Regions from separate parts of the Blautia sp. LMAG:36 genome, predicted to be linked through region 3. Evidence: predicted binding sites of a transcription regulator. Region 3 holds the regulator's gene; each other region holds the start of a gene.
What was found. Region 3 encodes NrdR, which represses ribonucleotide reductase genes. Its sites were predicted from a motif close to CACAANATNTTGTG; they were not measured.

Region 1: a site for NrdR is predicted at 5,145-5,158, ahead of nrdD (anaerobic ribonucleoside-triphosphate reductase). Genes of this name have one in related genera too.
Region 2: a site for NrdR is predicted at 6,245-6,258, ahead of CCC17_RS00500 (ribonucleoside triphosphate reductase). Genes of this name have one in related genera too.

What each region holds. Positions count from the first base shown of each region.
Region 1 covers NZ_NALB01000003.1:68,432-79,035, forward strand. Annotated here, with positions in the region: gene CCC17_RS00545 (transporter substrate-binding domain-containing protein) at 308-1,084, shown strand; gene CCC17_RS00550 (amino acid ABC transporter permease) at 1,229-1,921, shown strand; gene CCC17_RS00555 (amino acid ABC transporter ATP-binding protein) at 1,908-2,651, shown strand; gene CCC17_RS00560 (CBS domain-containing protein) at 2,775-3,209, opposite strand; gene asnA (aspartate--ammonia ligase) at 3,258-4,268, opposite strand; gene CCC17_RS00570 (hypothetical protein) at 4,485-5,000, shown strand; gene nrdD (anaerobic ribonucleoside-triphosphate reductase) at 5,200-7,335, shown strand; gene arcC (carbamate kinase) at 7,494-8,426, opposite strand; gene CCC17_RS00585 (hypothetical protein) at 8,992-10,604, shown strand, end outside.
Region 2 covers NZ_NALB01000003.1:51,898-62,501, forward strand. Annotated here, with positions in the region: gene prmC (peptide chain release factor N(5)-glutamine methyltransferase) at 1-487, shown strand, start outside; gene prfA (peptide chain release factor 1) at 480-1,556, shown strand; gene CCC17_RS00480 (nucleotidyltransferase family protein) at 1,613-2,530, shown strand; gene glmM (phosphoglucosamine mutase) at 2,545-3,891, shown strand; gene CCC17_RS00490 (tetratricopeptide repeat protein) at 3,900-4,958, shown strand; gene hflX (GTPase HflX) at 4,960-6,195, shown strand; gene CCC17_RS00500 (ribonucleoside triphosphate reductase) at 6,410-8,782, shown strand; gene CCC17_RS00505 (ACT domain-containing protein) at 9,117-9,557, shown strand; gene CCC17_RS00510 (response regulator transcription factor) at 9,585-10,256, shown strand; gene CCC17_RS00515 (sensor histidine kinase) at 10,264-10,604, shown strand, end outside.
Region 3 covers NZ_NALB01000003.1:719,752-730,355, reverse strand. Annotated here, with positions in the region: gene CCC17_RS03575 (aminotransferase class I/II-fold pyridoxal phosphate-dependent enzyme) at 1-599, opposite strand, end outside; gene gdhA (NADP-specific glutamate dehydrogenase) at 820-2,154, shown strand; gene nrdR (transcriptional regulator NrdR) at 2,346-2,795, opposite strand; gene CCC17_RS03560 (YlmC/YmxH family sporulation protein) at 2,934-3,188, shown strand; gene sigG (RNA polymerase sporulation sigma factor SigG) at 3,302-4,081, shown strand; gene pap (polyphosphate:AMP phosphotransferase) at 4,146-5,618, opposite strand; gene CCC17_RS03545 (hypothetical protein) at 5,888-6,256, shown strand; gene CCC17_RS03540 (ATP-binding protein) at 6,277-7,458, opposite strand; gene CCC17_RS03535 (glycogen debranching protein) at 7,673-9,805, shown strand; gene eutJ (ethanolamine utilization protein EutJ) at 9,865-10,604, shown strand, end outside.

The DNA.
Region 1 (10,604 bases), 650 kb from region 3:
TTTTTCTGTTGGAGCACAAGACCCACATGAAAAAAACACGCAGGTTTTTTCCATTTGTTGCCTTTAATAGTATAGTATACTGAACAATTGTTATCGAAAAGTGAATTTTCCCTGTGAAATTCCCATAAATTACAGGTGGATTTTCGGATTTATGGGTTTTATATGCTTGCATTTTGTCAGAAACATGGTATCATAAAACAAAGTAATATGCATGGAGATGTATAATTATGCTGTACATTACGAATTGGACTGACAGAAGCAGAGAGACAGTTAACGTAAAGTACATAGAATTCAGGAGGAAGAAAAAATGAAGAGAAAATTTATGGCACTTGCACTTGCAGCAGCTATGACAGTTTCTATGACATCCGCTGTTTTTGCAGCAGATGAGATCAAGAGCGCAGATGATCTGGAGGGTAAGAAGATCGGTGTTCAGCTTGGAACAACCGGTGATGCAGACGCTACAGAGGTTAAAGACGCAACAGTAGAGAGATACAACAAAGGTAATGACGCTGTTATGGCTCTGAAACAGGGTAAGATTGACTGCGTAGTGATCGACAGCGAGCCTGCCAAGAAATTTGTTGAGAAAAACGATGATCTTGAGATCGTTGAGGATATTTTTGATAAAGAGGAGTATGCAATCTGTCTTTCCAAAGATAATGCAGACCTTACCAAAGAGTTTAACGAGGCTCTGAAGGCTCTGAAGGATGACGGAACTCTGGATTCCATCAGAGATAACTATATCGGTGATGATGCAGGTAAGACACCATATGAGACTCCTAAGGATGCAGATCACTCCAAGGGAACTCTTACCATGGCAACAAACGCAACCTTCCAGCCATACGAATACTATGACGGAGATAAGATCGTAGGTATTGATGTTGATATCGCTCAGGCTGTCTGCGACAAGCTTGGATATGAGCTGAAGGTCGAGGATATGGAGTTTGATGCGATCGTAAATTCTGTTAAATCCGGAAAAGCTGATTTTGGTGCTGCAGGAATGACAGTAACAGAGGATCGTAAAAAGAGCGTTGATTTCACTGATCCGTACACAACTGCAGAGCAGGTTGTTATTGTAAAGAAATAATTTTGCACAGAGAAATCAGAGGATTCTGAACGGATAAGCTGAGAAACAGATATTCGTTGCAGGGTTCAGTAGCGAATGATCAGGTTCCGGATATCCGGGTATGTTTTCCGGATTTCGGAACCTGTAGTTTTGGAAAGGGTGGAAATTTTGAGTCTTATTGAACAGTTTCAGTTTAACTTTCTGGACGACAATCGCTGGCAGTTCATTTTGTCCGGTCTGAAAAATACCATCATCATTACTTTTTTTGCTGTACTTCTTGGTATTTTTCTGGGATTTGTCATTGCTATTGTCCGTTCTACACATGATAAGACAGGTAAGCTTAAGATCCTTAATGTGATCTGTCGTGTTTATCTGACTGTGATCCGTGGCACCCCAACGATGGTACAGCTGCTGATCGTATTTTATGTTATTTTTGCAACCATAGATCCGGGTAAGATAGTTGTTGCCATTATCGCCTTTGGTATGAACTCTGCTGCATACGTGGCTGAGATCGTCCGTTCCGGTATCATGTCTATTGATCAGGGACAGTTTGAGGCAGGACGGAGCCTGGGTCTTAACTATACACAGACTATGATCAAGATCATTCTTCCGCAGGCGGTCAAGAACATCCTGCCGGCCCTTGGAAACGAGCTGATCGTACTTTTGAAGGAGACATCCATCAGTGGTTATATCGGACTTATGGATCTGACCCGTGGCGGAGACATTATCCGAAGCCAGACCTACAGTGCACTGTTCCCGCTGCTGGTAGTAGCTGCGATCTATCTTGTGATCGTTTGCTTCCTTACCTATCTGGTAGGAAGACTTGAAAGGAGGCTGAGAACCAATGAGCGTAAGTAATGAAGTGCTTCTGGATGTACAGGGACTTGAAAAGGCCTATGGCGGCAATCAGGTTCTCAACGGGATCACCACACAGATCCGCAGAGGTGAAGTAGTAGCCATTATCGGACCATCCGGCTGTGGTAAATCTACATTCCTCCGTTCCCTGAATCTCCTTGAGGAGCCGACCGGGGGAAAAATCCTCTTTGAGGGAACCGACATCACAGATTCCAAGGTGGATATCAACCGTCATCGTCAGAAGATCGGAATGGTATTCCAGCAGTTTAATCTTTTTCCACATAAGACAGTAAAAGAGAACATTATGCTCGCACCTGTGACTCTGAATCTTATGAGTAAGGAAGAGGCTGAAAAAACGGCACTGGAGCTTCTGGAGCGAGTAGGTCTTCCGGATAAGGCAGATTCCTATCCGGACATGCTTTCCGGCGGTCAGAAGCAGCGTATCGCCATTGCAAGATCTCTTGCCATGAACCCGGACGTGATGCTGTTTGATGAGCCTACATCTGCTCTTGATCCGGAGATGGTAGGAGAGGTCCTGGAACTGATGCAGGAGCTTGCAAGATCCGGCATGACCATGGTTGTGGTAACTCATGAGATGGGCTTTGCCCGCGAGGTGGCAACCAGAGTCCTCTTCATTGATGAAGGAAAGATCCAGGAAGAAAATTCTCCTAAGGAATTTTTTGCAAATCCAAAGAATAAGAGACTTCGAGAGTTTCTTTCAAAGACATTATAATGACATTATAAATATAAGAATATTAAAAACGGATGCTTTATCCTCCTGTGGAAATGCTGCAGGAGATAAAGCATCCGTTTTTTGTAGTGCTAGTTGCAAAAAAATCTTTTTTCTTTCCGCTGCTCAGTGGATTTCTTCACCGGCAGTTTTTTGTGCGGCTTTTATTTCGTTGTAACAGTATTTGATGATAGATTTTCTGGTTATGATCCCGATGAAGGAGCCCTGGTCATCTACCACCGGTACGAAGTTCTGATTAATGGCACGATCCAGGAGATCTTCCATATTGGAATCTGCATGGACCGGTTTGTAGGTGGCACGGCGTGGAATCGCCATGATCGGGATTCCTTCTGTTTCCTTGATGTCGTGGATATCTGCACGGCGCATGCCCCAGAGGAGATCTCCCTCTGAGATGGTGCCGAGATATTTGCCGTCCATGGTGAGGATAGGAATGCAGGAGTACTTGCGGTGCTCCATTTTTTCAAGGGTCTGGCGAAGAGTTTCATCCTCAAAGATGTAGGCTACTTCGCTTTTGGGAATCAGAAAAAACAGAATGTTCACGTTATTACCTCATTTCCGCAAAAATTATAAATAAATCTGTAGGCTGTTTTAGAGAAGCTGAAGTCCGTGTGTCTCTGCAGCATCTGTGATCTCCTTCGGCCAGAGAGAGACATGTACTTCTCCGATGTGTGCTTTACGAAGGAAGAACATACAGATCCTAGACTGTCCGATACCACCACCGATGGTGTACGGAAGCTCTTTGTTCAGGATTGCTTTCTGGAATGGAAGCTCTCTTCGGTCATCACAGCCTGCTTCGGTGAGCTGGCGGTCAAGTGCGTCCTCGTCAACACGGATTCCCATTGAGGAAAGCTCAAGGGCAATGTCAAGTACCGGATAGTATACGAGGATATCACCGTTCAGTTCCCAGTCATCATAGTCCGGGGCACGTCCGTCGTGGCGCTCGCCGTTGGTGAGGGTTTTGCCGACTTTCATAAGGAAGACAGCACCCTTTTCACGGGTGATTCGATATTCACGTTCCTTCGGTGTGCAGTCCGGATACATGTCAAGAAGCTCCTGAGTTGTGATAAAAAAGATATCCTTTGGAAGGATCTCCTCGATGTAGTCATACTGTACAGCCATGTATTTCTCGGTTTTACGAAGGACACTGTAAATGGTGCGTACGGTTTCCTTGAGAGTCTCCATGGAACGTTCTTCTTTGGAGATGATCTTTTCCCAGTCCCACTGGTCTACGTAAACAGAGTGGATATTGTCCAGATCTTCATCCCGGCGGATGGCTACCATATCTGTGTAAAGACCTTCTCCGTGAGAAAATCCGTATTTTTTCAGTGCGTAGCGTTTCCATTTGGCAAGGGAGTGTACGATCTCGGCGTTGCTTCCTTCGATAGCCTTGATATCAAAGCTTACCGGGCGCTCTACACCATTAAGGTTGTCGTTAAGGCCGGATTCCGGTGCTACAAATGTTGGAGCGGATACTCGAAGAAGGTTCAGCTTCTGTGAGAGTGTCTGCTGGAAGAAATCTTTTACTGTTTTGATCGCAATCTGTGTGTCATGGAGGTTCAGGTCTGCATGATAGGTTGCGGGGATTGTGATTGTATTCATTATCGGCTCCTCCTGATGATTTTTAGGCTTATTGCTCTGTGGGGTATTATAACAGAAAATGGGTGGAGTGGCAATATAATGAGAGGGGAAGACTTTTGGGGTATCGTAGAAAAATACTGGGTATTAAATGCCTGGTGTGATATACTGAAAAAAGAATGCTTATGTTTACGATGGAAATATAAATATCCGTTTTAACGGATAGAATGGAGGGAGCTTATGGCAGGTCAAAGGTGTCAGGTTTGTGGGGGTAAGGTTGTAAATGGCAGGTGTTCATTATGTGGGATGCCTTACAGAAATGATGAGGTGTTATATCATCTGAATGAGCCCCGTGAGATACATTATAAACATGCTTCCGCCAAAGTGCGGGATATGATGCGGCAGTATGGACAGGATGCTGATCAAACAACACAACATAACGGAAACGTAAACCGGAATACGAACGCAAACCGGAATACGAATGCAAGCCGCAATACCGATTTGAATCGGAATCTAACCGGAAGCCGGAATACAGGTGCAGCAGCCGGACGTAAGACTGCAGCGGCAGTTAATACCAGGAATAAAACAACGGTGGGCAGAAATCGTGCAGAAGTTTTAGATCAGGGAAAAAAACAGCAAAAAAAAGATCAGAAAAGCAGCGGGGCAGGCTGGATCATATGGTTTATAGTGACACTGGCCATGCTGCTTCCGAAATTATGGGATTTTATTGCAGACTGGATCGGAACGAATTTGTGAGAATATTTCTGCAGTGAGATCAGGCAGTGCTAAGTGTCTGTATTTTCGTGTATACAGAAATATCCCTTTTCTTTTCTCCTCAGCTGTGTTATACTCATGCCTAGCACAACATATAGATGAAAAACAATATATAGAGGATATAGGTACTATATATAGTATTTGCATAGCGACTTATATATAGCACAGGGAGGGATGAGAAATGTTATATGTGATCAAGAAAGACGGGACAAGAGAGGAGTTTAATCCGCAGAAGATCGTGGCTGCCGTGAACAAATCCGCAGAGCGTATTCTTTATACTTTTTCAGACGAGGAGAAGGATTTTATCTGCCGTTTTGCCCAGGAGCATGCGGATTCCCTTGGAAAGAATGAGATTGAGATCCAGGAGATGCACAATATCGTGGAGGGGGCTCTGGAGCGTGTGAATCCGGCAGTTGCCAAGAGCTACCGTGATTATCGGAATTACAAGCTGGATTTTATCCATATGATGGATGATGTCTATACCAAGAGTCAGGCGATCCGTTATATCGGTGATAAAAGTAATGCCAATACAGACAGCGCCCTTGTTGCCACGAAACGAAGCCTGATCTTTAATGAGCTGAACAAGGAACTCTATCGGAAGTTTTTTATGAACCGTAATGAGCTTCAGGCATGTAAGGACGGCTACATTTATATTCATGACCAGTCTGCACGTCTGGATACCATGAATTGCTGTCTGTTCGATGTGGCAGCTGTTTTAAGTGGCGGTTTTGAGATGGGTAATGTCTGGTATAACGAGCCGAAGACTCTGGATACAGCCTTTGATGTTATGGGGGATATCATTCTCAGTACAGCAGCACAGCAGTATGGTGGCTTTACAGTGCCGGAGGTTGATAAGATCCTGGCACCGTATGCAAAGAAGAGCTATGATAAATATATTTCCGAATTTATGAAATACTCGGACGAGAGCTGGAGTGGCCGTGAGGAGAGAGCTATTGAGTATGCTCTTGATAAGGTCCGCAGGGATTATGACCAGGGCTGGCAGGGAATTGAGTACAAGCTGAATACCGTCGGTTCTTCCAGAGGTGATTATCCGTTTGTTACGGTGACACTTGGTCTCGGAACCGAGCAGTTTGAGAAGATGTGTACGATTTCCCTTCTTGAGGTCCATCAGGGAGGACAGGGTAAGGCCGGACACAAGAAACCGGTACTTTTCCCGAAGATCGTATTCCTTTATGACAAAGAGATCCATGGTCCAGGAAAGTGCTGTGAGGATATTTTTGAGGCTGGTGTGGAGTGTTCCTCCAAAACCATGTATCCGGACTGGCTGTCTATGTCCGGCGCAGGCTATATTTCCAGTATGTACAGGAAATACAAGAAGGTCATCAGCCCGATGGGATGCCGTGCTTTCTTAAGTCCGTGGTATGAGCGTGGCGGTATGGAGCCGGCGGATGAGAATGATACGCCTGTTTTTGTGGGACGTTTTAACATTGGTGCGGTAAGCCTTCATCTTCCGATGATCCTTGCAAAAGCCAGAGCGGAGAGCAGAGATTTTTATGAGGTTCTGGATTTCTATCTGGAAATGATCCGTAACCTGCATATTCGCACTTACGAATATCTGGGACAGATGCGTGCATCCACCAACCCGCTTGCATATTGTGAAGGCGGTTTCTACGGCGGACATCTGAAACCGAATGAAAAGATTGGCAAGATCCTGAAGCCTATGACAGCTTCCTTCGGTATCACAGCGTTAAATGAGCTTCAGGAACTTTACAATGGCAAATCCATTGCCGAGGATGGGGCGTTTGCTCTGGAGGTCTTGAAATATATCAATGACAAGGTAAATCAGTACAAGAAGGAAGATGGTTATCTTTATGCGATCTACGGAACACCGGCAGAGAGTCTTTGTGGCCTGCAGGTAGAGCAGTTCCGTAAGATGTATGGAATCATTGAGGGCGTTTCTGACAGACCATATGTGAGCAACAGCTTCCACTGCCATGTAACAGAGGATGTGACTCCGATCGAGAAACAGGATCTGGAGGGACGTTTCTGGGAGCTCTGCAATGGCGGTAAGATTCAGTATGTACGTTATCCGATCGGCTACAATAAGGAAGCTATCCGTACACTGATCCGCAGAGCCATGGATCTGGGATATTATGAGGGAGTGAACCTTTCTCTTGCATACTGTGACGATTGTGGTCATGAGGAACTGGAGATGGATGTATGCCCTGTCTGCGGTTCCAGAAACCTGACCAAGATCGACCGTATGAACGGATATCTTTCCTACAGCCGTGTCCATGGAGATACCCGCCTGAATGAGGCGAAGATGGCTGAGATCGCTGAGCGAAAATCTATGTAAATGCTAGCTGTCCGATCAACTGTGGAACAGTGATCGGACAGCCAGATAATATAAAAATATCCCGCAGAGCTGCCGGTAAGACCAGCAGCCGTCTGCGGGATATTTTTATGTAAAGTGAAGTTTTATAGTTCACTTTGTATTCTGAGTCCGTAAAATGATCATTTAATGATAGTTCCGGTCTTCTCACGGTAGCCGTCTTTTGCATGGGCCATGTCTGTGATGATGGTACGGCGTCCGGTTCCCTTCTCCACGAAGGAAACACCTGCTTCGATCTTAGGAAGCATGGAGCCTGCCGCAAACTGTTTGCCGGCAATATATTTCTTGGCATCTTCTGTGGAAATAGTATCCAGATAAGATTCGTGATCCGTATTGTGGTCAAGGCTTACTTTCTCGACGCTTGTAAGGATCATCAGAGTGTCAGCGTTCAGTTCTTCTGCAAGAAGTCCTGCTGCCAGGTCTTTCTCGATGATGGCGCTGGCACCATTCAGCTGAGTTCCCTGCTCAAGAACCGGGATTCCGCCACCGCCTGCGGCAATGACGATCTGCTCTGCTGCAGAGAGGACCTTTACGGTTTCAATCTCTACGATCTTCTGTGGCTTCGGTGCTGCAAGGATACGTCTGTACTGGCCCTCGCCCACCTTTGTGACAAAGTTTCCTTTTTCTTCTTCAGCTTCGGCCTCTTCTGCGTTAAGAACACGTCCAATGATCTTCTCCGGCTCTGCAAATGCTTCATCGTATGGATCGATGACAACCTGTGTCAGAACTGTGCTGACCGGTTTGTAGATCCCTCTGGAGATAAGCTCAGCACGGATGGCGTTCTGAAGGTCATAGCCGATATAACCCTGGCTCATGGCGGAACATACGGACATTGGTGCAAATGTATAATCAGGATGTGCCTTACCGAATTCATTCATTGCGGTGTGGATCATCCCTACCTGCGGACCGTTGCTGTGGGAGATCACTACGCGGGTTCCCTCCTCTACCAGATCTGCGATTACCTTCGCTGCGAGTTTTGTAGCTGTTTTTTGCTCTGGAAGTGTGGTGCCAAGTGCCCGGTGGCCTAATGCAACTACTACGGTTTTTTCGCTCATAGGAAATACCTCGTTTCTCTTAAAAATTGGAATGAAATCAGTTACTGTATTCAGTAACGAGTACATCGAAAACGATGCACGAGTATTATATTTTATTATAAAAGACCTATGTGGGAAATGCAATAGAAAATCGAGTGTTTTCCGAGACAGGAAAAACCGCCTGATCCAGTCAGACGGTTTGATTCCTACTATTTTTTGAGGGGGGAGATAGAGAGTGTTTTTTCATCTATCCAACACCTATTATATAGAGAAAATATGTTTAAAATATGTCGTTAATCTAAAAGAAATGGAAAATTTATAAAGAAAGTTTAAACAAACTTTATAATTTTTATATCCGGTTGCGCATGGTCTGAAAATGTGATACATTGAAAAAGTCTTAATCCTGCATTCTGCGGGATCTGTTCACGCATCGTTTCGATGCAGAAATCCATTTTATTTTATCGAAAAAAATATTGATCATGCACCATTTGCCGGGGAGGGATGCCTTTGTCTGTGGAAAAGTAAGCTTCTGTAAAAAAAACATGTGTATAAGAAATGCCAGATCAGGCAGAAATGAGGAAGAGCCATGAAAAACAGAATATGGAAACAGATGAAGAAAGCCGGAATTGTGACAGTGCTGGCAGGAGCCATGCTGGGGGGAACAATAGAACCGAAGCTGACTCTGGGAGCAGATTTTTTGCCGGGACAGGCACCGTTTATCGATCAGAGTGTGTTCTGGAAAGACATAGAATCCGGACAGGCGGAGCTTGGAATCCGGATTCGCGGCCTGAATGAATGGCTGTCCGGGAGAAGGTTTTCGGAGGATAAGGAGAAAAATGAGAAGTGGGACGATGAATTTCATAAGATTGAAGATCCATCGGTGGAACAGGAAAAGGAGTCAGAACAGGAGCTGCCGGAGGATGACTTGCAGCAGGAAAAGGAGCCAGAGCAGGAGCTGCCGGAGGATGATTGGCAGCAGGAAAAGGAGCCAGAGCCGGAGCTGCCGGAGGATGACTTGCAGCAGGAAGAGAAGGCAGAACAGGAATTGCCGGTGGATAAGGTTGTGGAAGGAATCGGAATAGAAATGGAGGAAGGATATGAGCACGTGGAGCAGCTGGCATCCGGGGAAACAGTACAGCCGGAGGATGAAGAGCAGGAGAAAACGGGTCCGCTCACACCGGAAGGAACGTCGACCGGAGGGGAAAATGTAGGGAATGAAGAGGAAGGTGAGTTTGAGGAGACGCAAAAGCTGACGCTGGTCACGTATATTTCGGAGTATTTTGTTCCGGAAACGGATTCTGTCCCGAAAAATATGGCTGCACAGCAGATTTCTGTAAGGAGCCAGAGCGGTGAAGCTACAGAGATCACAAAGCTGGAAAGCGTGCTGAACGTGGAGCAGAACGGGCAGGATGAGATTTTTTTCCGTATCCCGCTGATCCTGCGGCAGGAATACCGTTTTCCGGCAGAGAAAAGCAGTTATCCTGTGATTCAGGAGGAACCGCTTCAGAAGGACTGTACCGGTGCGGGAACCTTTCTCATGACAGAAGAAAACGGGGAAAAGCTGGTGATCGCAGAGGGGATCTCGCCTATGTTGGACGTGGAGGCTGCTGAGGCTGATATGGAATTGTCGGTAATTGCACAGAATAAAAAAATGAAAGCAGGGCAGACCATCCGTTATCAGGTAGAGATAGCCAATACCGGAAAGCTGGATCTTGCAGATATCCGTCTGACCAGCAGCCTTTCATGCCCTAAGATCCGGCAGCTGTGGGAAGATGCAGAAGGCCTTCTAACAGAAGGGGCTGTGGCGGAATTTGCAGAATTAAAAGCCGGAGAGAGCAGGAGCTTTTATGTACAGGCGCCGCTTCTGGATGAACAGGAAAAAGATCTGGAGCACCAGGTGGAAGCAGAGGCCAGGGTGAAGGACAGAGTGGAGGAGGTGATCCGGAAGAACGCTTCCACTATAAATGGTCTGGAGGCACTGAAGGCGGATCTTTCTGTAAAGAAAACTGCAGACAAAGAAACCGCTGCACCGGGTGAGACTGTGACCTATCAGATCTGTATCGTGAATACCGGTGAAAAAACGCTTCATTCGGTTGTGGGAACGGAGCGCTTTCAGGCAGCAGGGATCCATGCACAGTTTCTGGAGCAGGAAGGTGTAACGCTCAACAGCAGCCGTACAAAGGCAATGATCCAACAGAT
Region 2 (10,604 bases), 670 kb from region 3:
ACGGCAGGATGCCTGTGGGACCGGTGTGGATGTTTCACCGGAAGCACTGGAAGTGGCAAAAAAGAATGCAGGTATTCTAAAGGTGGAGAACCGGGCGGATTTTGTGGAAAGCGATCTGTTCTCAGCACCGTATTTTTGTGAAAAAGGTGGAAAAGATAGTGGGAAATATGATATCCTTATTTCAAACCCGCCTTATATCGCAACAGAAGAAATTGAAACACTGATGGAAGAAGTCCGCCTTCATGATCCGAGGAAGGCCCTTGACGGAATGGAAGACGGGCTTTATTTTTACAGAAAGATCACAGCAGAGGCCGGAAGGTACCTGAAACCAGGCGGATGGCTTCTGTATGAAATCGGCTGCACCCAGGGTGAGGCAGTCAGTACAATGATGAAAGCAGCCGGGTTTACCGGGGTTCAGATCGTAAAGGATCTGCCGGGCCTTGACCGTGTGGTGCTTGGACAGAAACAGGAGGAAATACATGTTTGATAAACTGGATGATCTGCTGGTACGTTTTGAAGAGCTTCTCAATGAGCTGGGAGAACCGGGAGTAACCGACGATCCGGCACATTTTCAGAAGCTGATGAAGGAGCAGAGCGACCTGCAGCCAATCGTTGACGCATATAAAGAATATAAGAAAAATAAGGAAACCATCGAGGACAGTCTTTCCATGCTGGAGAGCGAGAAGGACGAAGAGATGCGTGAAATGCTGAAGGAAGAGCTTTCCGATGCAAAAAAGAGAGTGGAGGAGCTGGAGCATGAACTGAAGATCCTTCTTCTTCCGAAGGACCCTAACGACAGCAAGAACGTTATCGTTGAGATCCGTGGAGGTGCAGGTGGTGATGAGGCAGCACTTTTTGCAGCAGAGATTTATCGTATGTATGTGAAATACGCGGAGTCCCGCCGCTGGAAAACCGAGATGCTCAGCCTCAATGAGAACGGCATCGGCGGCTTTAAGGAGGTTACCTTCATGATCAAGGGTGAGGGTGCATATTCCAGACTGAAATACGAAAGCGGTGTTCACCGTGTACAGCGAGTACCGGAGACAGAGTCCGGCGGAAGGATCCATACCTCTACCTGTACGGTAGCGATCATGCCGGAGGCAGAAGAAATTGATTTCCATCTGGATCTCAATGAGTGTAAATTCGATGTGTTCCGTGCATCCGGAAACGGTGGTCAGTGTGTCAACACCACAGACTCCGCAGTACGTCTTACTCATATCCCTACAGGAATCGTGATTTCCTGCCAGGATGAGAAGTCTCAGCTTAAGAACAAGGATAAAGCACTTCGTGTGCTCCGTTCCCGTCTGTATGAGATGGAGCTTGCCAAGCAGCATGACGCTGAGGCAGAGGCAAGGAGAAGCCAGATCGGTACAGGTGACCGCTCCGAGAAGATCCGTACCTACAACTTCCCTCAGGGACGTGTAACAGACCACAGGATCAAGCTTACCCTTCACCGTCTGGAAAATATCCTTAACGGAGACCTAGATGAGATTATTGACAGTCTGATCGCAGCAGACCAGGCAGTAAAGCTGACAAAGCTGAATGAACAGGAGTAAGCGCTGATTACAGCTACAGAGTTCAAAAAATTATAATAAATCAGGAGGAAACGAAAATGAAAAAGACAGCACTGGTGATCATGGCAGCCGGTATCGGCAGCCGTTTTGGAAAAGGAATCAAGCAGCTTGCACCGGTAGGCCCGAAGGGCGAGATCATTATGGACTATTCCATCCATGATGCACTGGAGGCAGGATTCAACAAGGTCGTATTTATCATCCGCAAAGACCTTGAAGATGAATTCAAAAAAGTGATCGGAGACCGTATCTCCAACATTACAGAAGTTGCTTATGCATTCCAGGAGATCGACGATCTTCCGGGCAATTTTACAAAACCGGCGGACCGTACCAAGCCATGGGGAACCGGACACGCTGTACTGGCAGCAAAGAAAGTCCTTTCCGAGCCATTCGCTGTGATCAATGCAGATGACTACTACGGAAAAGAAGCCTACGTAAAGGTGCATGACTACCTGGTACAGGATCATCCGCAGGATGGCCCGATGCACATCTGCATGGCAGGTTTCCGCCTTGGAAATACATTAAGTGACAACGGAAGCGTCACAAGAGGAGTGTGCCATATTGAGGACGGCAAGCTTGTGGGCGTTACAGAGACACATAACATCTTCAAGACAGCAGACGGCGCAGAGACAAGAAATGACGATGGTACAGCAGAAACACTGGATACAAAGAACCTTGTTTCCATGAATATGTGGGGACTGACACCGGAATTTATGGAGATCCTTGAGAAAGGCTTCGTTGAGTTCCTTGGTGGGATCAAAGAGGGAGACATCAAAAAAGAGTATCTTCTTCCTGAGCTTATCGACCAGCTGATCCATTCCGGAAAAGCAGCGGTAGATGTTCTTGAGACAAAGGACGAGTGGTTCGGTGTTACTTATCAGGAGGATAAGGCATCTGTACAGGCTGCATTCAAAAAACTTACAGATGACGGCGTTTATCCGGAAGGACTGTATCAGTAATAAAGGAGAACATTATGGGTAAATATTTCGGAACAGATGGTTTTCGTGGTGAAGCAAATGTAAAACTTACAGCAGATCATGCATTTCGCGTGGGACGTTATCTCGGCTGGTATTACGGCAGAGATCACAAGGCGAAGATCGTGATCGGCAAGGATACAAGAAGAAGCAGTTACATGTTTGAGTATGCCCTTGCGGCAGGACTTACCGCATCCGGAGCAGATGCCTATCTGCTTCATGTGACCACAACTCCAAGTGTATCCTATGTGGTACGTACAGAAGATTTTGACTGCGGTATCATGATTTCCGCAAGCCATAATCCGTTTAATGATAATGGAATCAAGGTCCTTAATGAGAACGGACAGAAGATTTCCGCAGATATTGAAGCACGTATCGAGGCATATCTGGACGGCGAGATCGAGGAGCTTCCGCTGGCAACCGGAGAAGATATCGGCTGTACTGTGGATTTTGCATCCGGAAGAAACCGTTATATCGGACATCTGATCTCTATCCCATGCCATGATTTCAAAAATATCAAGGTTGGGCTGGATTGCTCCAACGGAAGCTCATCCGCCATTGCCAAGAGCGTTTTTGACGCACTTCGTGCAAAAACCTATGTGATCAACAATGAGCCAAACGGAACCAACATCAACCGTGGCTGCGGTTCCACACACATTGAAGTTCTGAGACAGTTCGTGGTAGATAAAGGTCTGGATATCGGTTTTGCATACGATGGTGACGCAGACCGCTGTATCGCCGTAGACCACCGCGGAAACATCATTGACGGTGATAAGATCATGTATGTGTGCGGCAAATATTTAAGAGAGAAAGGCCAGCTCAACGGAAATACAGTTGTAACAACCGTTATGTCCAATCTTGGTCTTTACAAGTCTCTGGAGCGTGAAGGCATCGACTATGAGCAGACTGCAGTTGGTGATAAATACGTTGCCGAGAACATGATGGAAAACAATTACAGTATCGGTGGTGAACAGTCCGGACATATCATCTTCAGCCGCTATTCCGCTACCGGTGACGGGATCCTGACTTCTCTTATGATCATGGAGGCATGTGTGGATCAGAAGGCCACACTCTGCGACCTTGCAAAGGAGATGAAGGTTTATCCGCAGCTTCTCCGGAATGTGCGTGTTTCCGACAAGAAAACAGCACTGGAGAACGAAAAGGTAAAAGCAGCCATTGAGGCAGCCGCAGAGGCACTTGGTGATGACGGACGTATCCTGGTACGTGAGAGTGGTACAGAGCCGCTGATCCGTGTTATGGTAGAAGCGGGAACGGATGATCTCTGCCATAAATATGTAGATAGTGTTGTTGATGTGATGGAAGCCGAAGGGCTTGTTGTAGAATAAGGAATTCCATGAAAAAAACAAAGACCGTATTGATTCTTGCAGCCGTTACAGGAGTCTTGCTTCTGGGCGGCTGTGGCAGTGAAAAAACAAAAATATATGAACAGGCCGGAAAGGATCTTTCCCAGGGAAGCTACAAGTATGCCCTGGAGGAGTACCAGAGCTCTATCCAGAACGGAGTGAAGCTGGCACAGTCCTATCGCGGGGCAGGTATCGCAAGCTTGCGTCTTGGCAAATATGAGGATGCGGTGAATAGCTTCACGGAAGCTCTGAACTGCGATAAAGTAAGCAAAAGCCTTCGTAAGGATATCCTGTCCTACCGGGCTACTGCAGAGCTGAAGTCTGGAAAATACGAGGATGCCATGGCAGACTGCCAGACACTTGGAGAAGATTTTTCCATGGATGCAGGCAGTTATTTCCTCACCGGAAAGGTTGCCCTTGCCATGGATTCCTACGAAGAAGCCGCATCTAACTTCAAACAGGCCTATGGAGAAGATTCCACCTATGATATGGCGATCGAGATCTATGAGGCATATCTGGACAAGGATATGGAAGCGGACGGGACCAGATATCTGGAAGCTGCTCTTTCTTCTGAGGCCAAGGATGCCCAGGACCACTGTGACAGAGGCCGTGTCTACTATTATATGGAAGACTACAGCAACGCAAAAAAAGAGCTTCTGGAAGCAACCAAGAAGGATAATACGGAAGCATTGCTTCTTCTGGGAATGGTATATCTTGCCCAGGATGATGTGGAAAATGCCCAGGCAATGTACAAGCAGTATATTTCCGCAGTGGGTGATTCCGCCAAGGGCTATAATGGTCTGGCACTGTGCGATATCCGAAGCGGAGATTATGATTCCGCTCTTGATAACATCACAAAAGGCCTTCCGACAGCTACCACAGACGAGATGCAGAGTCTTCTGTTCAATGAGATCGTAGCCTATGAAAAAAAGCTGGATTTTGCTACTGCACTGACCAAGGTCCAGGAATATATTGAGATGTTCCCTGAAGATTCCGCTGCAAAAAAAGAGCGGGCTTTCCTGAAAACCAGAACGTCTTCGGAGGGCTGATATGGAATATTTTGAGGAAATACAGGACAGGGTTATCCTGATCGGTGTCCAGGCAGATCGGGGGGATGACATGGAGGAATCCCTGGATGAGCTTGGAGAACTTGCGGCTACGGCAGGTGCGGCGGTTGCAGGCAGGATCATTCAGAATCGTGAGGCCGTACATCCGGGTACCTATATCGGAAAAGGCAAGATCGAAGAGGTAAAAGGTCTTCTCTATGCCCTGGATGCCAATGGTGTGATCTGTGACGATGAGCTTTCTCCTGCCCAGATGAATAATCTGGAGCGGGAGCTGGAGTGCAAGGTTATGGATCGTACCCTGCTGATCCTTGACATTTTTGCGAAGCGTGCCGTCACAAGTGAAGGCAAGATCCAGGTAGAGCTTGCACAGCTTCGTTACCGGTCTGCACGTCTTGTGGGACTACGTTCTTCTCTTTCGCGACTTGGAGGAGGAATCGGAACCAGAGGCCCTGGTGAGAAAAAGCTGGAGACAGACCGTCGTCTGATCCGGAACAGGATTTCCGCACTGAAGCAGGAGCTTTCCCAGGTGGAAAAGCACAGAGAGCTGATCCGTTCCAGAAGAGCTGTGGGAAATCTGAAGACAGCAGCCATTGTCGGTTATACCAATGCAGGAAAGTCAACGCTTCTGAATACACTGACAGGCGCCTCGGTGCTTTCGGAGGATAAGCTGTTTGCCACACTGGATCCGACTACCCGTCTTCTGACGCTGGATGACGGACAGCAGCTTCTTCTTACGGATACCGTAGGCTTTATCCGCAAGCTTCCGCACAATCTGGTGGAAGCCTTCAAGAGTACTCTGGAGGAAGCCAAATATGCGGATTATATCATTCATGTGGTAGATGCATCCAATCCTCAGGCGGAGGTGCAGATGCATATCGTATATGAAACCCTGAAAGAGCTTGGTGCCCTGGGAAAAAAGACGATCACACTTTTTAACAAGCAGGACCGTGTTTCCGGGGAGAGCTTTCGGGATCTCCGAGCAGACCATACGCTGAAGATTTCCGCACGGACAGGAGAGGGGCTTGAGGAATTTAAGCAGCTTCTTTCTGAGATACTGGCAGAAGGACAGATTTATATGGAACGGCTTTTTCCTTATTCGGAGGCCGGTCAGATCCAGCTGATCCGTGAGTATGGACAGCTTCTTTCGGAAGAGTATACCGAAGGAGGGATTGCTGTAAAAGCAAGAGTTCCGCGGGAAATCTATCCGAAAGTCACATAATGTTAAAATATCTACTCAGTACCATATATAGTACCGTGAACAAAACGGGCACTATATATGGTACTTTTTATGTTGACGCAAAGAGGCGTGTCTGATACAATAAGCCTACAGCGCTTTGAACACAGATTGTGAAACGGAGTGTGTTCGTAAGCAGGCAAGTGAGGCGGAATGGAATATCCGCTTATAAATAAATGCATGAGGGAGGCATTTTCTTATGTTTCAGGTAGTAAAAAGAGACGGTGAATTAGACGAATTTAAAATGGGGAAGATCACCGCGGCAATTGACAAGGCATTTGATGCCAAAGGTAAGAATTACAGTTCGGATATGATCGATCTTCTGGGACTTCGTGTTACAGCGGATTTTCAGAATAAGATCGAGAACAACCGGATTTCTGTTGAGGATATCCAGGACAGTGTGGAGAACGTACTGATCCAGGCCGGATATTCTGATGTTGCCAAGGCGTATATCCTTTATCGTAAGCAGCGTGAGAAGATCCGCAATATGAAATCCACCATCCTTGACTATAAAGAAATCGTAAACAGCTATGTAAAGGTTGAGGACTGGCGTGTAAAGGAGAACTCAACGGTTACTTATTCTGTAGGAGGTCTGATCTTAAGCAACTCCGGAGCAGTTACCGCAAACTACTGGCTGTCTGAGATCTACGACAACGAGATCGCAGATGCACACAGAAATGCAGATATCCATATCCATGATCTGTCCATGCTGACCGGTTACTGTGCAGGCTGGTCCCTGAAGCAGCTGATCCGAGAGGGACTTGGTGGTATTGAGGGTAAGATCACTTCTGCACCTGCAAAGCATTTAAGTGTACTCTGCAACCAGATGGTAAATTTCCTGGGTATCATGCAGAACGAGTGGGCGGGCGCACAGGCATTTTCATCCTTTGATACTTATCTGGCACCTTTTGTAAAGGCAGACAACCTTTCCTATCCGGAGGTTAAGAAATGCATTGAGTCCTTTGTATATGGCGTAAATACTCCAAGCCGCTGGGGCACTCAGGCACCATTTTCCAACATTACACTGGACTGGACCGTTCCGGACGACCTTGCAGAGCTTCCGGCTATCGTAGGCGGCAAGGACATGGATTTCAAATATAAGGACTGTAAGAAAGAAATGGATATGGTCAATAAGGCATTTATCGAGACCATGATCGAGGGAGATGCCAACGGACGTGGATTCCAGTATCCGATCCCGACCTACTCCATCACAAAGGAATTCGACTGGTCTGATACCGAGAACAACCGTCTTCTCTTTGAGATGACTTCCAAGTACGGTACTCCGTATTTTTCCAATTATATCAACAGTGATATGAAGCCAAGCGACATCCGCAGCATGTGCTGCCGCCTCCGCCTGGATCTCCGTGAGCTCCGCAAAAAGAGTGGGGGATTCTTTGGCTCCGGTGAGAGTACAGGCTCTGTAGGCGTTGTTACCATCAATATGCCGCGTATCGCATACCTTTCCAGAACGCCGAAGGAATTTTATCAGCGCCTGGACCACATGATGGATATCTCCGCAAGATCTCTTCATATCAAGAGAGATGTGATCAGTAGGCTTCTGGATGAGGGACTGTATCCGTACACGAAGAGATATCTTGGAAGCTTTGACAATCATTTTTCCACCATCGGTCTTGTGGGAATGAACGAAGCGGGCTTAAATGCCTGCTGGCTGAAAAAAGACATGACAGATCCGGAAACCCAGAAGTTTACAAAAGAGGTTCTGGAGCATATGAGAAGCCGTCTTTCAGACTATCAGGAGCAGTATCCGGGAGAGCTTTTCAACCTGGAGGCAACACCGGCAGAGTCCACTGCATACCGTCTTGCCAAACACGACAGAAGCCGTTATCCGGATATCAAAACAGCAGGAAAAGAGGGCGACACTCCGTATTACACAAACAGCTCTCATCTGCCGGTTGATTACACTGCGGATATTTTTGACGCACTGGATATTCAGGACGATCTGCAGACTCTGTATACTTCAGGAACCGTATTCCATGCATTCCTTGGGGAGAAGCTTCCGGACTGGAAGGCAGCGGCAGCGCTGGTACGTAAGATCGCAGAGAATTATCGCCTGCCCTATTACACCATCTCACCGACCTATTCCGTATGTCAGGAGCATGGCTACATCAGCGGCGAGCATTTCACCTGCCCGAAATGTGGAAAGAAGGCTGAGGTTTACAGCCGTATCACAGGATATTACCGCCCTGTACAGAACTGGAACGATGGTAAGACCCAGGAGTACAAGAACCGTACCCTCTATGATATTACCCATTCCCAGCTGAAAAAGGTCCACACCAGTGTGATGACCATGAAGGGTGACGAGGTGGAGATCCAGCCTGTAGAAACTCATAAATATCTTTTTACGACTAGCACTTGTCCGAACTGCCGTATGGCAAAGAAAATGCTGGAAGGCGAAGAACTGGAGATTATCGATGCTGAGCAGAATCCCGAGCTTGTCAAGCAGTATGGGATCCGTCAGGCGCCGACGCTTGTCATTACTGACGGGGCGAAGGTTAGGAAGTATGTGAATGCTTCTAATATACAGAAGTATGTAGACGAAGAGTTGGATTGAGTTTTTTGCCAAAATAACTGTAAGTAAAAAATGGATGGCTGGACGCATGTCTGTTGGATGTGTGTCTGGCCTTTTTTATATTGGGAATTTTATGTTATGATATTTTATGTTTGAGATTTGGGGCCTGGAAAAGATGGTTGACATTTCATGTCGAGATGGGTATACTTATACCTAAATTTAATGATTAAAAGCGTTACGCTTTAACGTATGAATGTATACGCGAAACGCTCCATCCCGGAAGGGCCCCGCTGGGGAAGGGATTCACTTCCACCAAATTTCATGCTAAAATAAAAAAAGAAAATAAAAAAGAATAACAGAAAAGAGGAAAATTATTATGGTAAAACAGAACATCGTCTTCGTAGAAAACACTCCAGGCAGTCTTCAGAAAGTTACAAAGATTCTTGCAGAGAATCAGATCGATATCTACGGTTTCGGCTGCTTTGACGCACCGGAGTTTGCAAACTTCCGTATGGTATGCGACAATCCGGAAAGAGCAGATGAGATCATGGCTGAGCATGGATACATGACTCGTATCACACAGGCTATCTTGGTAGACCTTCAGGATGAGATCGGTGGGTTAGACAAGCTTCTTAGTGTCATGGGCGACAGCAACGTAAACCTTCATTACATCTACACCTTCTTCCACAGAGGCCTGAAAGTTCCGGTAGCGATCATGCACTGTGAGGATCTTCTGGTTGCAGAGAGTGTTCTCCGTAACAATGGATTCCAGGTTCTGAACCGCCTGGTAGATCCGGATGGAGAAGCAGAGGCGTAATCAATCGCATAAAAGGGACAAACAGGAATGAAGTATCGTATTTTTATTGTAGAAGATGACGAAACAATCGCGAATCTTCTGAAAAAGCATCTCAGTTCCTGGGGATATGACGTTTTTCTGGCTGAGGATTTTTCCAATATACTGCAGGAATTTGCGGGGAAAGATCCTCAGCTTGTTCTTCTGGATCTGAAACTTCCATTTTATAATGGCTTTCACTGGTGTGAGGAAATCCGAAAGGTTTCCCAGGTGCCGGTGATCTTCATCTCCTCCGCAGCGGATAACATGAACATGGTCATGGCCATGAGCCGTGGAGCCGATGACTTTATTGCCAAGCCTTTTGATATGGACGTACTGGTGGCCAAGATCCAGGCAATCCTCCGCAGAACCTATTCCTTCGGAAACCCGGGAAATGTCCTGGAACATAAAGGCGCGGTTCTCAATCTTTCCAGAGCGACACTGACCTGGAACGGGGAGGAGACAGAACTGACCAGAAATGAACTGCGTATCTTGGAACTGCTTTTTTCCCAGGCAGGGAAACCGGTATCCAGAGATGCCATTATGACAAAACTGTGGGAAAGTGACAGCTTTGTGGATGACAACACCCTGACCGTAAACATTACACGCCTTCGCAAAAAACTGGAGGCGGCAGGCCTTGTGGATTTTATCATCACGCGAAAAGGTCTTGGATATATGGTGTGAGGTTTTTATGGAATCATTTCGAGCATATTTAAAACAGACAAAAATTTTTTTCATCGCCTGTGTTTTTATGGCGGCTGTGTCGACAGCAGTGATCTGCCTGTACCAGCTTCCCCTGGAGGCGGCGGTCTATCTGGCAGTTCTGTGGCTGGGAGCAGGAGCTGCCGTTTTTTTATACGGTTATGCCTGTTACAGACAGAAGGTGCAGAACTTAATCCTGGTGGAAAAAGCTCCGGAGATTAATCTGGGCCGGCTGGGCGAGACCACCGATGAGGTGGAGCTTCTTTACAGGGATATCATCCGGAAACTGGACGGCATGCGGATGGGTGCGGAGACAGAACGGCAGCGTTC
Region 3 (10,604 bases):
TTTTCTCTTGCAATGTCTGCAATCTGTTCCAGGATCTCCTTCGGATATACTGCACCTGTAGGGTTATTGGGATTGATGATAACGATCGCCTTGGTCCTTGGTGTGATCTTGCTCTTGATATCCTCAATATCCGGATACCAGTCAGACTGTTCGTCACAGATATAATGAACTACATTTCCGCCTGCCAGTGTTGCAGTAGCTGTCCACAGCGGATAATCCGGAGCCGGGATCAGGATCTCATCCCCGTTATCAAGCAGCGCCTGCATACAGAGGTTGATCAGTTCACTGACACCATTTCCCGTATAAATATCATTAATGGTAACTCCCGGGATCCCGCGAAGCTGTGCATACTGCATGATCGCTTTTCTTGCAGAAAAAATGCCCTTGGAATCGGAATATCCCTGGGAAGTACGAACATTACTCAGCATATCCAGGATCACTTCCTGAGGTGCTGAAAACCCAAATGGATACGGATTACCAATATTCAGCTTCAGAATCTCCATTCCATCTTCTTCCATTCTGGCAGCCTCATCCACAACCGGTCCGCGCACATCGTACAGCACGTTGTCAAGCTTTGATGATTTCCCGAATGTTCTCATAAAAACCACTCCTCTTCTAATTTTCACTATTATTTAACCATTTTAATTTCATAGTCAAAAAATATTTATTCTATATCATCTCACATTTAGGCTTTCAACGCAAGAAATAAAAATTTAAAAAAATCAAATTTAGCACTTCCCTTTTTTAGCATGTTAATGTATAATAGCACTCGAATTTAGTTTTCAACGCAATTTAATATGTGATGAGGAGGAAACAACAATGTCTTACACAGAAGAAGTTTATGAAAGAGTTGTAGCACAGAATCCTGGCGAGCCAGAATTCCATCAGGCAGTTAAGGAAGTTCTCGATTCCCTTAAAGTCGTAATTGACAAAAATGAGGAAGAGTATCGTAAACTTTCCATCCTTGAGCGTCTTGTAGAGCCAGAGAGGATCATCTCCTTCAAAGTACCGTGGATCGATGATAACGGAACTGTACAGGTTAACAAGGGATATCGTGTTCAGTTCAACAGCGCCATCGGACCATACAAAGGCGGCTTAAGATTCCATCCTTCTGTAAATCAGGGTATCCTGAAATTCCTTGGTTTTGAGCAGACCTTTAAAAACTCTCTTACAGGCCTTCCGATCGGCGGTGGAAAAGGTGGCTCCAACTTCGATCCTAAGGGTAAATCTGACAGAGAGGTTATGGCATTCTGCCAGAGCTTTATGACAGAGCTTTGCAAATATATCGGCGCAGATACAGATGTTCCGGCTGGTGACATCGGTGTCGGCGGACGTGAGATCGGTTATCTCTTCGGACAGTATAAGAGAATCCGTGGCCTTTATGAGGGTGTCCTTACAGGAAAGGGTCTTTCCTTCGGAGGTTCCCTGATCCGTACAGAGGCTACCGGTTACGGTGTTGTATACATGCTCAACGAGATCGCCAAAGCTCACAATGATTCTGTAGAAGGAAAAACAATCGTTGTAACAGGTTCCGGTAATGTAGCTATTTACGCTGTTGAGAAAGCTACTCAGCTTGGTGCCAAGGTTGTTGCAATGAACGACTCCAACGGATATGTCTACGATCCGAACGGAATCAACCTTGACGTCGTAAAGGATATCAAAGAAGTAAAACGTGGACGTATCAAAGAATATGCAGACCGTGTTGAGGGTGCTACCTACACTGAGGGACTTGGCATCTGGAATATCAAATGTGATATCTACCTTCCATGCGCTACTCAGAACGAGCTTGGTCTTGACGGAGCTAAAACACTGGTTGCAAATGGCTGCAAATACGTCGTTGAAGGTGCAAACATGCCTACTACTCTTGATGCAACAACATACCTTCAGGAGAACGGTGTTCTCTTCATGCCTGGTAAAGCCGCAAACGCTGGCGGTGTTGCCACATCTGCACTTGAGATGAGCCAGAACTCCATGAGACTTTCCTGGACAAGAGAAGAGGTTGATGAGAAACTCCACAACATCATGATCGATATCTTCCACAAAGCTGATGACGCTGCTAAACGTTACGGTATGGAAGACAACTATGTTGTAGGTGCAAACATCGCCGGCTTCGAAAAAGTTGTTGACGCTATGAAAGCTCAGGGTATTGTTTAATTAAGTTTCCTGAATCATTAATGTATATTTATAGCAGGGACCGCAGAGGATTTTTCCCAGGCGGTTCCTGTTTTTTTGTATCCACTTTTACGATCTCTGAAAAATCGAACATTCATGTTTCAAAAAAGGCCGGTTGTCTTTTGACAATCGGCCTGAAATCTCCTGCATTTGCGGTCTATTCATTTAATCTCTTAATTGATCAGCTTCTTCAGCTCATCCATAAAGGTACTGACATCTTTAAACTCTCTGTATACAGACGCAAAGCGTACATACGCCACCGCATCCAGATCCTTCAGATGCTCCATAACGATCTCTCCGATCTTGGTACTGCTGATCTCACGGTCTTCTGACCGGAAAATATCTCCTTCTATGGAATCGATCATCTCTTCCACTCTCTCAATGGGAATGGGGCGCTTATAGCAGGCACGAAGAACACCATCCTGGATCTTGGAACGTTTATAGCTTTCCCGGTTCTGATCCTTCTTGATCACAGTCAGCGGAATCGTTTCCACCTTCTCATAAGTTGTAAAACGCTTTCCGCAGGCATCACAGAGACGGCGGCGGCGGATGGAATTGGTATCCTCTACAGGTCTGGAATCTACAACTCTTGTATTATCCTGGTTACAGAACGGACATCTCACGGAACTCTCCCCCTTTCCGGATCAGTAAATCATTACTAAATTCGTTTTTATTATAAAATAAATGCACATAATGTGTCAATAATCGGACTTGCATAAATTTTACAGATTTTCCATAAAATCATACCAGGTGATGAATTTATGCGCATCTGTGAGCTGAAACAAAAAGAAGTGATCAATATCCATACCTGCCGCAGTCTTGGCTGCCCTCTTGATGTGGAATTCTGCTGTGAAACCGCACGTCTGAAAGCCCTGATCATGCCGGAACCGGGAAAATTTTGCTGGTGTTTTTCCAAAGAAAATGAATATTCCATTCCATGGGACTGCATCCGCCAGATCGGCGAAGATATCATCCTTGTTGATTTCCGTAATGAAAAACTGCTGTCCGGAGAATAAATACCTCCTTATTGTCAAGGCCCTTTATTTTTTATATTTTCCCTGAAAAAGTATATTTCAACCGCCCTCTGAGAATCATCTTAATGTACTGACAAGACAAGGAGGATTCTAAGATGGCACTGAATAAAGTTGAAATCTGCGGAGTAAATACCTCAACCCTTCCCGTTCTCGATCAGGAAGAAAAGGCGGAGCTCTTTAAAAGAATCAAAGCTGGCGATGAAGAAGCCAGGGAATTGTACATCAAAGGCAATCTGCGGCTTGTTTTAAGCGTGATCCGGCGTTTTCAGAACAGCAGTGAAAATCCGGATGACCTTTTTCAGATCGGCTGCATCGGCCTGATCAAAGCGATCGATAATTTCGACACCACTCTTCAGGTAAAATTTTCCACCTATGCAGTTCCCATGATCATCGGAGAGATCCGAAGATATCTCCGTGATAACAACAGCATACGGGTCAGCCGTTCTCTGCGGGATATCGCTTACAAAACCATCTATACCCGGGAAAACTATATGCGGCAGCATCTCAAAGAGCCTACCATTGCAGAAATCGCTGATGAGATCGGTATCGACAAGGAAATGATCGTCTATGCCATGGATGCGATCCAGAGCCCGGTAAGCCTTTTTGAGCCCGTGTATTCCGAAGGCGGAGATACCCTATATGTTATGGATCAGATCAGTGATAAAAAGAACCTGGAAGAAAACTGGGTGGAGGATATTTCTCTTCGAGATGCCATGAACCGGCTTGGAGAGCGTGAACGTCACATTATCGATCTCCGCTTCTACGAGGGAAAAACCCAAATGGAGGTAGCTGATGAGATTGGTATCTCCCAGGCTCAGGTCAGCCGACTGGAAAAACATGCTCTTCGCAGTATGCGAAACTATCTCCGGAATTGATTCATCTCTCTTCAGACAAAAAGCTGCAGCAGAATATCTGTTATCCTGCCGCAGCTTTTATCTCTTATTTCAGCGCTTTCTCAATTTCTTCGATCACGATCCGAAGCGCCTTCAGCCTTGCATATTTCTTATCTACGGATTCCAGAATGTGCCATGGTGCATAAGCAGTACTGGTTTTCTGAAGCATCTCATCTACTGCTGTTTCATACTGATCCCATTTTTCACGGTTTCTCCAGTCCTCATCCGTGATCTTCCACTGTTTTTCCGGATTGCTCTGGCGGTCGTTGAACCTGGCAAGCTGGGTGTCCTTATCAATGTGGACCCAGAATTTCACGATCACAGCGCCCCAGTCAGAAAGCTCCTTCTCAAATTCATTGATCTCATTGTAGGCACGTCTCCAGTCATTCTCGCTGCAGAAGCCCTCCAGACGTTCTACCATCACTCTTCCGTACCACGTCCGGTCAAAGATGGCAATGTGACCATCCTTGGGAAGCCTTGTCCAGAAACGCCACAGATAATGACGGGCTTTTTCATGAGGCTCCGGACTTGCGATAGGATGTACCTCAAATCCACGGGGATCAAGAGCCTCCGTGATCCTCTTGATATTTCCTCCCTTTCCGGCAGCATCCCAGCCTTCATAGGTGATGATCACAGGCACTCTTTTTCGGTAAAGACGGTTATGCAGACTTCCAAGCTTTGCCTGCAGTTCCTTAAGCTCTGCCTTGTACTCTTCATCCCCCACTTCTTTTCCATCCAGAGGAATCTCGCTTAATCTGGGCATCTCCACCAGAGGAAAAACATTCTGCAGGATCGGCACTGCATGTTTGCTGTTTTCCATGGCAACCTCTATATTGCTGATCATGGTTTCCAGTACCTGCAGTTCTGCCCACTTCCGGTCACCGGCATCGACAATATACCATGGAGCCGCAGATGTATTGGTATCCTGCATATACTGGTCGAAAATCTTTCTGCACTTCTTATAATGATCATTCTGCCAGAGATCATATTCATTGACTCTCCATCTGGTATCCTTGCTTTCCAGAAGGATGCCCATACGTTTTTCCTGTTCTTTCCGGTCGATCTGCATAAAAAATTTCAGGAGTACATATCCATTATCCGTCAGCTGACGTTCAAATCTCCGGATACTGTCAATCCGTTTTGAATAATTGTCACCCTTCAGCTTTTTATCCATACGTTCACGACAGGTCTGATCCATCCATCCTGAATCCAGGAATGTAAACTTGCCCGCTTCCGGGATTTCCCTGAAATATCGGTAAAGAAATGGTTTCCGAAGGTCTTCCTCTGTAGGTGCTGACATAGTCGCAACTTTGAAGAAACGAGGATCGATATTCTTGATCACCTTACTTATGGTACTTCCTTTTCCGGAAGCTCCCCAGCCTTCAAACAGCACGATCACCGGAATCTTATGCTCTTTCAGAGCCATCTGCAATTCATATAATCTGGTTCTTGCAGCGCTTAAACGCACTTTGATATCCTCTTTTTCCGGAATCTGTTCCGGGTTCCAGTTTTTCAACATCTGCATCGTCCTTCCTTGAATTTTTTGAATATTCATATTATACCACAGAAGATCTTATTTTACGATAATTTTTACATAATTTTAACCTTTAGCCTCACAAAAGCAAACAAATTGCACAACAAAAATCATTCATAAGCATCGAAAATCTTTTTAACCTCTTGACATTTTTGTCGCCGCTTCATACAATAGACGCTGATTGTTATTTTTTTAACTTCATAAAAAAGCAGTGCCTGAAAACTGTTGAAATAATAAAGATCAAGGAGCCGATCATGAAACTCACAGAAAAACTTCTGCAGAAAATGGAACAGAAAAAAGAACTCTATGGCGATGGCATCATCATGCCGGACGGGGATTACCGTCTGATCCAGGATGGACACTTAAAAACTCTCATGTCCCTTCTTCCATATACAGAAAACGAAATCTGGAAAATGATCCCCGATGATGATTCCGCACTTTTCTGGCTGGTAGAAAAAACAAGCTGCGTACTGACCGATGTCAATTCCACGATCGGAATGAAGATGACCCCCGCACAGCAGAAAACCTACGAAGCACTTTCCAGTCGCGGGATCATCTCTGATGAATATTATGATCTTACCAAACAGCGGGAAAAAGTAAAAGCTGCCCGGGCTAACGCCTGAGCAGCTTTTATTTATATCTGTCAGTCCTCATACCCTTCCAGAAAAGAATGTTTCACTCCATCTTTTTTGTATGCGATAACTGTATGAAGATTAACATTTTCCACACTTCGGAAAATATTACTTTCTACATGTGGATTTACCTTCTTAAGTTCTGCAATCAGATTCTTGATCTCCATTCTCTTGGAAACACTGGTACCATCTGTACGGCAGGTAGTACAGGTATCGGTAAATTTACATGCACACTGGATAAAATGAAGGTCATTATAATCTCTCCAGTGTTTGATATCTGCCTCCCGGATCAGATACATAGGACGGATCAGCTGCATTCCCTCAAAATTTGTACTATGGAGCTTCGGCATCATAGTCTGTACCTGCGCTCCGTAAAGCATTCCCATCAGGATCGTCTCGATCACATCATCATAGTGATGTCCAAGAGCGATCTTGTTGCAGCCAAGCTCCTTTGCCTTGCTGTAAAGATAGCCCCTTCTCATACGGGCACAGAGATAGCATGGGGATTTTTCTATATTATAAACCGCATCGAAGATCTCAGTCTCAAACACTGTGATCGGAATCCCGAGAAGCCTGGCATTGTGCTCGATCACCGCACGGTTTGCCTCATTATATCCCGGATCCATCACAAGAAACACCAGTTCAAAGGGAAACTTGTTATGACGCTTCAGTTCCTGGAACAGTTTGGCCATCAGCATGGAATCCTTACCACCGGAAATACAGACTGCTATCTTATCTCCCGGCTTCACCAGCTCATAATCGTTGATTCCCCTGGCAAATCTGGAAAACAGCTGCTTATGGAACTTTTTGCGGATACTCAGCTCGATATCCTTCCGCCGCTGTTCCATTGCATCATTTTCCTCTTCTTCACTGTTCTCTTTACCGGATTCTTTCTGCATCTGCTGAAAAAGCCATCCTGTATATCCACCTTTCAGGCTCAGTGCGGGAATTCCTTTTTCCCGGAGCATCTCTGCACCCTCCTGGCTGAAAAGCCCTCTTGTACAGTAAAGGACCGGTATCTTATCCCCCCTCAGTTCTTCTGCCCGCTCTTCCAGTTCCTGTTCCGGAACAGAGATTGCTCCCGGGATCATTCCATATTCTACAGTTACTTTATCACGGGTATCTATCAGAAGATATTTCCCCCGTTCTTTCTCTATCTGGTCAAAAGAAATCTCCAGTGTTTCTTCATTCATACTGCTATTATTCCTTTCCTTACATTTTCAAAGTTTCTGGTTCATATTGTAAGCCTTCCCGTCAAAAACCTCAAGAAGATTTTCCCGAAGGTTCCCGCGTTATTGGAATGCTGCTGTTCACTTTGTTCTCAACAACCCAGCCTGTACTTTTTTCTGAAAATCAGTTATAATATTTTTGTTTGTAAAAAAATTTTCACCAAGGAGGATACCGGAAATGAAAACACAGAATCAGACTATGCTCTCTGAGAATACACTGACATCCCGGCCCACAGATATTATTGCGGGATTTCCTGTACGTCCCGGGTTTTTTGAATTAAATGGCGCTACTCCTCTTTCCAACGGAGTCAACTTTACCGCACATACCCGCCACGGTACATCCTGCGAGCTTCTTCTTTTCCACTCCGGAGAAGAGGAACCCTTCGCAGTCCTTCCTTTTCCCAATGCCTGTCGTATCGGTGATGTCTACTCCATGATCGTCATGGGACTGGACATCGAAGATCTGGAGTACGGCTACCGCATTGACGGTCCTTACGAACCGGAAAAGGGTCACATCTTCGATAAGACAAAGGTTCTTCTTGATCCTTATGCCAAAGCCGTTGCCGGTCAGCGTGAATGGGGCCAGCAAAAGATCGGAAGCTATCATGCCCGTGTGGTACGTGATTCCTTTGACTGGGAAGACATGCCGCAGTCCACCCGTAAGATCAGTGACCTGATCATCTATGAGCTTCACGTCCGCGGCTTTACACAGGATTCTTCTTCCGGTGTTATGCACCCGGGAACCTTTGCCGGTCTTCGTGAAAAGATCCCTTATCTCAAGGAACTGGGGATCAACGCCGTAGAGCTGATGCCGATCTTCGAGTTCGACGAGAATATGAATGCCCGTACTGTAAATGGCAAACGGCTTCTGGAATACTGGGGATACAATTCTGTCAACTTCTTTTCTCCAAACACCAGCTACGCTTCCAAGCCGGAGCATAACTGTGAGGGAACTGAGCTGAAAGAGCTGATCCGTGAGCTCCACGAAAATGGCATCGAAGTAATTCTTGATGTTGTATTCAATCATACCGCCGAAGGAAACGAGCTGGGAAAAACCTTCTGCTTTAAGGGCTTTGACAATAAGGTTTATTATATGCTGACTCCAGAGGGAAATTACTACAATTTCAGCGGATGTGGAAATACTCTGAACTGTAACCATCCCATTGTACGTCAGATGATCCTTGAATGCTTACGTTACTGGACCATCAACTACCGTGTGGACGGCTTCCGCTTCGATCTTGCCAGCATTCTCGGACGCCATGAGGACGGTTCTCCACTTAACAATCCGCCCCTTCTGGAGCTTCTCGCTTACGATCCGGTCCTTAGAAATGTCAAACTGATCGCAGAAGCCTGGGATGCCGGCGGGCTGTATCAGGTTGGTTCTTTCCCTGCCAGCCGCAGATGGGCTGAATGGAATGGCCGTTACCGTGACTGCCTCCGTTCCTTCCTGAAGGGAGATTTCTGGAATGCTTGGGACGCTGCATGGAGTATTTCCGGTTCCGGTGATCTGTACGGAGGCTTTTATTCTGATCATAATGACAATTATGCAGGATACAATTCCTGTGTCAATTTCCTTACCTGCCACGATGGCTTCACCATGTATGATCTTTATTCCTACAATGAAAAACACAACGAAGCAAACGGCTGGAATAACACCGACGGTTCCAACGATAACCGCAGCTGGAACTGTGGAGAAGAGGGCGATTCCACCAACCCCGAAGTGCTCTCCCTCCGCTTCCGCATGATACGAAATGCCTGTGCTGTACTGATGTCCAGCCGCGGAACCCCGATGTTCCTTGCAGGTGATGAATTCGGAAACACAAAACACGGAAATAACAATACCTACTGTCAGGATAACGAAACCTCATGGATCAACTGGAAGCTTCTGGAGAAAAATCACGATCTTTTTGAATTTTTCAAATTTATGATCCGGTTCCGTAAAGACCACCCTGTTATCTCCCGGAAGCTTCCCAACGCAGTATGCGGTATGGAAAATATCCACACTCATAACATTGACGCAAGGGATGTGACCATTCCAAGAGATGCCCACACCTTCGCTGTAAGCTTTGCAGGCTATAATAAGAGCAAAGGCACTGATGACCTGATCTACATTGTGATCAACGCATACTGGGAGGACGTAACGGTCACACTTCCGGAGCTTGCCCGTCCCGGTGCATGGTATCTCTGTGTCAACACGTTCGGTGACGGAAATGGCCGTTATTTCTACGAAAAAGGCCAGGAGCCACGCATTGAACACGATTTCTGCATGCGGCCCAGATCCGTTGCCATCTTTACCGGCCGCAATTATTAGAATTTATATCAGGGGCAAAATTCTTTTTGTCCCTGTCTGAAAGAAATGGAGTATTTTGAATGGAATTAAAAAACAGAACTTTGTCCAATTTTGCAGAACTTGTAGAAACAGGTGAATGTAAAAAATTCCGCGGTCGTCTGAAGACAGGCATCGACCTTGGTACTGCCAATACCGTTCTTGCCGTTGTCGACCGGAATAACCGTCCCATAGCCGGAATTTCCGCACCATCCCATGCGATCCAGGATGGAGTGATCGTCAATTACTATGAATCTGTCCAGCTTGTGACAAAGCTTAAAAATGAGCTGGAGGAAAGGCTTGGCACAGAACTTACTTACGGTGCTGCTGCCATCCCTCCGGGAGTTTCTGAAGGCAGTGTCAAAAGCATCGGCTATGTTCTGGAGGGTGCCGGTTTCGAGGTTACAAATATCGTGGACGAGCCTACTGCCGCAGCTGCTGTCCTTAAGATCACAGACGGTGCTGTTGTGGATGTGGGTGGCGGCACAACCGGTATCAGCATCCTGAAAGACGGAAAAGTTATCTACACCGATGATGAGGCTACTGGCGGCAGCCATATGACCATGACAGTCGCCGGTCACTATAAGATTCCTTATGAGGAAGCCGAAGTATTGAAAACTACTCCGGAAAAAGAAGACGAAATTTTCCCTGTGATCAAGGCCACTGTAGAAAAAATGGCTGTGATCACCGAGAAATTTCTAAAGGGCTATCAGGTTCCGGCTGTTTATGTAGTTGGCGGTTCTTCCATGTTTAAGGAATTTACTACCGTTTTTGAAAAGAGGCT